Regions from separate parts of the Streptomyces sp. NPDC027189 genome, predicted to be linked through region 1. Evidence: riboswitches for the same ligand, from Rfam matches in the RefSeq annotation. Region 1 holds a riboswitch; the other holds the start of a gene.
The links. A riboswitch is a leader RNA that binds a small molecule or an ion and turns the genes downstream of it on or off. The one in region 1 is predicted to bind ZMP and ZTP.
Positions count from the first base shown of each region.

Region 1 (4,376 bases):
AACCAGCTGCTGCACAGCGCGCACCCCCGCCCGCTGCGGCGCTGGGCCTGGAGCGTCGGGACCGCGGCGGTCGTCGGCGTGGTCGTCCTCGCCCTCACCCTGTCGGGACCGACCACTGCCCCCGCCGTGGCCGCCCCGCGCCCGCTGGTCATCGAGGCGGGCTCCACCCCCGTCCCCCTGGACCGGCTCGCCGACCGCGCGGCGGCATCCGACAGCGCGCTCCCGCTGCGCCAGGGCACCCACGTCCAGACCTGGAGCCTGAGCATGACCTCGGGACCCGAGGCCCGGCCACCGATCACGCTCCCCGAGGAACGCGTCGTCCGCTGGAAGGCCGACGGCAGCCACACCGAACTCGTCGTGGCGACCGACCCGCGCCATCCCGGCACGCCGGTCATCACCGACGCCGACCCCGTTCCGCGCACGGTCGAGGACGGCCATGTGCTCAGCAGGCAGACGTACCCTCCGAGTTGGAGCGACGCGCCGCCCCAGGCGCGACCGCCGCACGACGCCGAGCGGCTGCGCGCCTACCTCGAGGAGATCGACCCGATCGAGGCGATGGACACGACGCAACTCCTCGACGCCGTCGCCGACTTGCTGGACAACTGGACGCTCGGTGCCGGCGAGACCGCCGCGCTGGCCCATGTCCTCGCCGACGCGAAGGGGCTGCGCCCGGTCGGAGCGGTCACCGACCGGCTGGGCCGCAAGGGACAGGCGTACGTGTACGACGACAAGGCCCACTCCGGCCGCCGGATGCTGATCCTGGACCCGGCGACCGGCGCCGTTCTCGGCCTTGAGGACACGGTCACCAAGGCCGATCCCGAGTACGGCGTCAAGGCCGGCGATGTGATGTCGTACCGGGCGTGGATGCGCTGATCGACCCAAAAGTTCACAAAGGCCCCAAAGTCTCCAAAGTGTGTGCTCAGAGGCCGAGTTGGCGCTCGGCCCCGGTCACCGTCTGCTCCAGCAGGACCGCGATGGTCATCGGGCCGACGCCACCCGGCACGGGGGTGATCAGACCGGCCCGGGTGACGGCGGTGTCGAAGTCGACGTCGCCGACGTTCCCGGGGTTGTAGCCCGCGTCGATCACGACGGCTCCCGGCTTGATGTCCTCGCCGCGGATCAGCCGGGGACGCCCTACGGCGGCCACTACGATGTCCGCCTCGCGCACCGCGGAGGACAGATCCGCCGTACGCGAATGGCAGTACGTCACCGTCGCGTCGCGCCCGAGCAGCAGCATGCCGACCGGCTTGCCGAGGATCGCGCTGCGGCCCACGACGACGGCCCGCCTGCCGGCCGGGTCCACGTCGTACTCGTCGAGGAGCCGCATGATGCCGCCGGGCGTGCAGGACACGAAGCCGGGCAGGCCGAAGCTCATCGCCGAGTAGGAGCTCAGCGTCACTCCGTCGACGTCCTTCTCCGGCGCGATGGCCTCGAACGCCGCGCGCTCGTCGATGTGCGGTCCGACCGGGTGCTGGAGCAGGATGCCGTGCACGGTCGGGTCGCCGGACAGCGCCTCGAGCGTGGCGACCAGTTCGGCCGTCGTGGTGTCGGCGGGCAGGGCGACGTGCCGCGAATCGATACCTGCCTTGCGGCTGCGGTTCTGCTTCATCCGTACGTAGGTGACCGAGGCGGGGTCCTCGCCGACGAGCACCGTCGCCAGACACGGAGCCGCACCCGTATGGTCCTTGAGGTCGGCCGCACGCTTGGCTGTCTCCTCGACGATGCGGCGCGCGAGACCGGTGCCGTCCATGAGCTGGGCCTGGGACATGTGCTCCTCCTGAGCGTTGTCGACACAATCGCCCAGGCGCGCGGCAAAGACCCATTCGTCAGACCGCTCCCCGGTGGTACCCCACCTCAGCGCCAGTCACGGCCCGCCGACCAGGGTAGCTTGTGCGATTACCTGCCGGCACCGCTCGACGCAGGCGGGGCCGTGGGATCGGCGCCGGTCAGGAACCCGTTGGCCTGCGGCTCGATCGTCACGGCTCCGATGCCTCCGGCCCAGCGGGCGATCTCCCGGGTCGGCGCGGCGGCTCCGGCCTCGTCGCCCGCGTCGCGGGCCGGCACCGCCAGGAGCATCTGCTGACGCAGGGTGCCGGGGACGGCGCCTGCCCGGGCGCCGAGGGCGGTCGCCCGACTCCAGCGTTCCCGCGCCGGTGCGTGGTCGCCGCGGTCGTGGTCGTGATCGCCGAGGTGCCGCAGCGCCTCGCGCGACAGGAGGTCGTCGCCCGACTCGCCCGCGCGCCGGGCGACCTCGTAGTGGGCGGGGAGACGCCCCGCTCGGCGAAGAGATTGTCGGCGATCAGGCCCAGATACATCTCGGCCCAGTCTCGGCGCACGGTGTCCGCGCCACGGTGGCGCAGGTTCCCGGCGCGGCGGCGCAGCGCGGCGAGCGCCTCCGGGTTCTTGCCGTCGGGACCGGTGCGGAACGCACCGTCGACGCGGACCAGGCCCAGGTAGTCGTGGCGCAGCCGGAGGAAGTCCAGGCCCCAACGGGCGTCGAGGCCGGACTCGTCGAAGACTTTGTCCGCGGCATCGAGCCCAGCCCCCGCCAAGGCGGTCCCGCCGAACCAGTCACTCTCCAGCGCGACTTCGGCCGCCGCCAGGGCTATCCGGGCGCGAGCCCGTGCCTCGGTCACAACGGCCGACTCCAGCAGCCTCGTCGCGCGTTTCCCCCGGCTGCCGATCCTCAACTCGCGTCAGGTGTCCATCGGTGGCAGCCCGGGCAACACCTTCTCGATCGTGATGGGGAAGTCGCGCACGCGCACCCCGGTGGCGTTGAACACCGCGTTCGCGACCGCCGCACCGGCCCCGCAGATGCCCACCTCACCGACGCCCTTCGCGCCCAGGACGTTGGCCTTGTCGTCGTACCCGTCGAGGACGACGGCGTCGACGTCGGGGATGTCGGCGTGGACCGGCACCAGGTATTGGGCGAGATCCCGGTTGACGAAGGCGCCGGATCGCGGGTCGACGACGGCCTCTTCTTCGAGGGCCGCGCCGGCCCCCCAAATCATGCCGCCGATCAGCTGAGAGCGGGCGGTCTTCGCGTTGAGTACGCGTCCCACCGAGAACACGCCCAGCATCCTCCGCAGACGGATCTCGGCGGTGTCCGCGTCGACCCCCACTTCAGCGAAATGGGCCCCGTAGGTGTTGATCGAGTAGGCCGCGTAGTTCGGATCATCGCCCATGAAGCGGGTCTCGCCCTCCGCCTCCACACCTTCAGGATGGTTGCGTGCGACGATCTCGCTCAGCGACTCGGACGCGCCCCCGATGCGTACATTGCCGTCGGAGAACACGGCGTCTGCCGGGTCCAGGCGGTGCAGCGGGGAATGCGCGTCGTCGCGCGCCGCGGCCAGCAGCTTCTCACGCAGGGTCGCGCACGCCCGGTCGACCGCGGTGCTCGAGTTGGTGGCGCCCCACGAGCCACCGGACCCCCAGCTGGTGGGAAACTCGGAACGCCCGAGCTCAATGCGCACTCGATCGGGCGGCAGTCCGAGCCCGTCGGCAGCGACCTGCGTCAGGACGGTGTACGTGCCCGTGCCGAGGTCCGTCATGTCCGTCTGGACGACGGCGGTGCCGTCCGCCTGCAACCGCACCCGCACCGTCGTCGGCCCTTGGAAATGCCCGCGGATGGCGGCCGCCATGCCGTAGCCGACCAACCAGCGTCCCTCGCGCACACTCGCCGGGGTGGCGGGGCGGTGCTCCCAGCCGAACAGGCGCGCGCCTTCGCGCAGGCAGTCGACCAGGTGCCGGTCGCTGTACGGCACGTCTCGCTCGGGATCGACGGTGGGCTCGTTGCGGATCCGCAGCTCGACCGGGTCCATCCCGAGTGCATGTGCCAGCTCGTCCATCGCCGACTCCACCGCCAGCAGGCCCGGCGCTTCGCCCGGCGCGCGGACATCTGTCCCGGGCGGCAGATCGAGGGGCGTCAGCCGGTGGCTCGTCAACCGGTGGGGTGCGGCGTAGAGGCTGCGGGTCGTGGCGGCGGTCTGCTCTGCGTACTCGATGTCGGGGTTGGTGTGCATGGTGACCTCGTGCGCGAGCGCAGCCAGCCGTCCGTCGCGCGCCGCGCCCAGCCGAACGCGCTGGCTCGATGTGGGGCGCATGCCGATGAGCTGGAAGATCTGCTGCCGGGTCAGCGCGACCTTGACCGGTTGGCACAACTCGCGAGCGGCGAGCGCTGCGAGGATCGTCTCGGAATGAATGCCCAGCTTGGAGCCGAATCCCCCGCCGACGAAGGGGGTGACGATGTGGATCCGCGCCGGGTCGATGCGAAGCGTGCCGGCGATCGAGGCCTGCGCCGCATCGACGATCTGGCAGCTGACGTAGACGACGAGGTCCTCGCCACGCGGCTCCACCAGGCACGCGTTCGGTTCCAT
Region 1 covers NZ_JBVHRI010000007.1:228,486-232,861, forward strand. The annotation lists gene ACZ4RZ_RS19625 (CU044_5270 family protein) at 1-873, shown strand, start outside; gene ACZ4RZ_RS19630 (bifunctional 5,10-methylenetetrahydrofolate dehydrogenase/5,10-methenyltetrahydrofolate cyclohydrolase) at 920-1,768, opposite strand; ZMP/ZTP riboswitch at 1,792-1,878, opposite strand; gene ACZ4RZ_RS19635 (hypothetical protein) at 1,977-2,636, opposite strand; gene ACZ4RZ_RS19640 (molybdopterin cofactor-binding domain-containing protein) at 2,697-4,376, opposite strand, start outside.

Region 2 (4,376 bases), on a different contig from region 1:
CCCCCTCTACTTCGCGCACTCCGCCGCCGACGAACTGGGCGAGGACCTGATGACGGTCGCCTATCTGAAGGAGACCGCGGAGCAGGCCGGCCTCGACACCGACTGGATCTCGATGGAGGAGATCGGCTGGGACCCCCTCTCCGGCCGCTTCGTCGACAACCAACTCCGCTTCATCCGCAGCTGCTTCAAGCTCTACCCCTGGGAGTGGCTCACCGCCGACCGTTTCGCCGACCACGTCCTGGACACCCTCGACAACGGCGGCGGCACGGGCAGCACCCTGTGGATCGAGCCCGCCTGGAAGATGCTCCTCTCCAACAAGGCCCTCCTCGCCATCCTCTGGGAGCTCTACCCGGACCACCCGAACCTGCTCCCGGCCTACCTCGACGGCCCACGCGAGCTGGCGCGCACCAAGGGTTACGTCGCCAAGCCCCTCCTCGGCCGCGAGGGCGCGGGGGTGACGGTGCACGAGCCGGGCGCCGCCCCCGTCGTACGCCACGAAGAGCCCTGCTGCTACCAGGAACTGGCGCCCCTGCCCGCCTTCGACGGCAACCGTGTCGTCCTCGGCGCCTGGGTCGTCGAGGACGAGTCCGCGGGCCTCGGCATCCGCGAGTCCTCCGGCCTGATCACCGACGAGTACGCCCGCTTCCTGCCGCACGTCATCCTCTAGCGCCAGGAGCGCGAAGCCGCTACGCCCCCAGTACGCCGCGGAGCTGGGCGAGCCCCCAGTCCAGGTCCTCCTTGCTGATGACCAGGGGCGGGGCGATCCGAATCGTGACGCCGTGGGTGTCCTTGACGAGGACGCCCCGGTCCATGAGCTTCTCGGAGATCTCCCGCCCCGTGCCGTAGGCCGGGGCGATGTCGATCCCCGCCCACAGGCCGCGCCCGCGCACCTGTGTGACATGGCCGGTGTCCGTCAGCAGCCCCAGCTCATGGTGCAGATGCTCGCCGAGCTCGGCGGCCCGCCGCTGGAACTCGCCCGACCGCAGCATCGCGATCACCTCCAGCGCCACCGCACAGGCCAGCGGATTCCCCCCGAACGTCGACCCGTGCTCCCCGGGCCGGAACACCCCGAGCACCTCACTGGACGACACCACGGCCGAGGCCGGTACGACCCCACCGCCGAGCGCCTTGCCGAGCACATACATGTCGGGCACCACACCCTCGTGCTCACAGGCGAACGTACGCCCGGTCCTGCCCAGGCCCGACTGGATCTCGTCCGCGATGAACAGGACATTCCGCTCCCGCGTCACCTCCCGCACTCCCTGGAGATAACCGGGCGGCGGCACCAGCACCCCCGCCTCGCCCTGAATCGGCTCCAACAGCACGGCGACCGTCTCCTCGGTGACCGCCTCGCGCAGCGCCGCCAGATCCCCGTACGGCACGATGTCGAAACCCGGCGTGAACGGGCCGAAGTCCGCCCGCGCCTCCGGGTCCGTGGAGAAGCTGATGATCGTCGTCGTACGGCCGTGGAAGTTGTCGCTCGCCGCGACGATCCTCGCTCTGCCGTCCGGGACGCCCTTGACCCGGTACCCCCACTTCCGGGCCGTCTTCACCGCGGTCTCCACCGCCTCCGCGCCCGTGTTCATCGGCAGCACCATCTCCATGCCGCACAGTGCCGCCAGCTCCCGGCAGAAGTCCGCGAACCGGTCGTGATGGAACGCCCGCGACGTCAGCGTCACCCGCTCCAGTTGCGCCTTCGCCGCGTCGAGCAGCCGCCGGTTGCCATGTCCGAAATTCAGCGCCGAGTATCCGGCCAGCAGGTCGAGGAAGCGGCGCCCCTCGACATCGGTCATCCAGGCCCCGTCCGCCGTCGCCACGACGACCGGCAGCGGGTGGTAGTTGTGCGCGCTGTGCGCGTCGGCCGAGGCGATGAACGCCTTCGTCGTCTCCGTAGCGGTCACGGGATCTCCGTTTCTTGACGCGCGGCACGAGGGGCGCGTGTCCCCGGGCACGGGGGAGTGGTGCCCGCGAGTGGCGGGCGGCTTGTGGCCTATTTCCTATCGTCGCTCGCATGGTGGACTCGGGAACCCGGCCGTCCGGCGCGCCCGGTAGGCTGACCGGCGGGGCCGTGACTGGCGCGCTGGGATGGGACCGACCATCGGGGAGCGGCCCCAGCAACTGTGTGCCGTGCGCCTGGGCCGACCCGTGAACGCTGAACGCCACGTCCGGAGGCCGTCATGCCAGAGCCCCTTTCCACCGAATCCACCGCCTTCCGCAGCGCTCTCGACGTGATCCGGGCCGTGGAGCCCCGGGTCGCCGACGCCATCGGCCAGGAAATCGCCGACCAGCGCGACATGCTCAAACTGATCGCCTCCGAGAACTACGCCTCCCCGGCCACCCTCCTGGCCATGGGCAACTGGTTCAGCGACAAGTACGCCGAGGGCACTGTCGGCCGCCGCTTCTACGCCGGCTGTCGCAACGTCGACACTGTCGAGGCCCTCGCCGCCGAGCACGCCCGCGAGCTCTTCGGCGCCGAGCACGCCTACGCCCAGCCGCACTCCGGCATCGACGCCAACCTCGTCGCCTTCTGGGCCGTCCTCGCCGCCCGGGTGGAGGCCCCGGCTCTCGCCAAGGCCGGTGTCCGCAACGTCAACGACCTCTCCGAGGCCGACTGGGCCGAGCTGCGCCAGGCCTTCGGCAACCAGCGCATGCTCGGCATGTCCCTGGACGCCGGCGGTCACCTCACCCATGGCTTCCGCCCGAACATCTCCGGCAAGATGTTCGACCAGCGCTCCTACGGCACCGACCCCGCCACCGGCCTCATCGACTACGAGGCCCTGCGCACCTCCGCCCGTGACTTCAAGCCGCTGATCATCGTCGCCGGCTACTCCGCCTACCCCCGCCTGGTGAACTTCCGCATCATGCGGGAGATCGCCGACGAGGTCGGCGCGACCCTGATGGTCGACATGGCGCACTTCGCCGGTCTCGTCGCGGGCAAGGTCCTCACCGGCGACTTCGACCCGATCCCGCACGCCCAGATCGTCACCACCACCACACACAAGTCACTGCGCGGCCCGCGCGGCGGCATGGTGCTGTGCGACGAGACCCTCGCCGAGCAGGTCGACCGCGGCTGCCCGATGGTCCTCGGTGGCCCCCTTCCCCATGTCATGGCCGCCAAGGCCGTCGCACTCGCCGAGGCCCGTCGCCCCGAGTTCCGCGACTACGCACAGGCCGTCGTCGACAACTCCCGCGCCCTCGCCGAGGGCCTGATGCGTCGCGGCGCCACGCTGGTCACCGGCGGCACCGACAACCACCTCAACCTGATCGACGTCGCCTCCTCCTACGGCCTCACCGGCCGCCAGGCCGAGTCCGCCCTGCTCGACTCGGGCATCGTCACCAACCGCAACGCCATCCCCGCAGACCCGAACGGCGCCTGGTACACCTCCGGCATCCGCATCGGCACGCCCGCGCTGACCACCCGTGGTCTGGGCACGGCCGAGATGGACGAGATCGCCGGTCTGATCGACCGCGTCCTCACCGCCGCCGAGCCCGGCACCACGGCCAAGGGCAGCCCGTCCAAGGCCCAGCACGTCCTGGACCCGAAGATCTCCGACGAGATCGCCCACCGCGCCACCGACCTGCTCGCCGGCTTCCCGCTCTACCCGGAGATCGACCTCGGCTGACGCACCCGGCACCTCACCGGGGGCTACAAGTCGATCAGCTCCTGCCGTGGTTCCCGCGGCGGTCCGGCAGCTTCATGCCGGGCCGCCGCGCGGCGTATCAGAAGGGTGCCGCCGACTCCGATCACCAGGCCGGCCGCCAGCCCGGGTATCGCCCACCCCGCACCCTCCACCGCATGCGCGTCCGAGCCGGCCACCGATGTGCTTACGGAGCCGAACAGCCTTCCCTGCTCCGCCAACTGCTCGAACACCGAACGCGGTGCCCGATGCCAGCGGATGTCGTCGTCCTCCACGTCGGGTGAAGGATCCGACCGCACCCACGGCGTCCCGTCCGCCGCGACGAACACCTGATCCTGGCGCTCGATGGCGACATCGCCGCCGGGCGCCCTCTGGGTCTGAGGCCAGCCCCCGACCCCGGTCAGCCCCCAGATCACCGTGGCCCGCACTTTCGGGAAGCGGCCCGCCACCCAGGCCTCGGGCACCCGCTCCGTCCCCGTGTACTTGGGCGACAGCAACCGCCAGAGCCGTACGAAGTCCCCCTCCCCGGAGCGCAGGGCGGTCGTGCGCCCCGTGTCACCGGCGATGACCAGGGCCAGATCCGGGGTGTCGGCCTTCGCGTACGGAGCGGTGCCCGTCGAGGCGTGGGCCCCCGGTGCACCGAGCGCGACCAGTGCCACGGAAACCAGAGACAGGAGCCATAACCTCGCACTCGCCCGTCCGACCCGGAACCTTCCCCTCATTCGTCCCCCTCGTCAG
Region 2 covers NZ_JBVHRI010000001.1:717,563-721,938, reverse strand. The annotation lists gene ACZ4RZ_RS03280 (glutathionylspermidine synthase family protein) at 1-667, shown strand, start outside; gene rocD (ornithine--oxo-acid transaminase) at 687-1,901, opposite strand; ZMP/ZTP riboswitch at 2,059-2,146, shown strand; gene ACZ4RZ_RS03270 (glycine hydroxymethyltransferase) at 2,178-3,623, shown strand; gene ACZ4RZ_RS03265 (hypothetical protein) at 3,647-4,360, opposite strand.
Region 2: another riboswitch for ZMP and ZTP. It lies ahead of ACZ4RZ_RS03270 (glycine hydroxymethyltransferase); the one in region 1 lies ahead of ACZ4RZ_RS19630 (bifunctional 5,10-methylenetetrahydrofolate dehydrogenase/5,10-methenyltetrahydrofolate cyclohydrolase).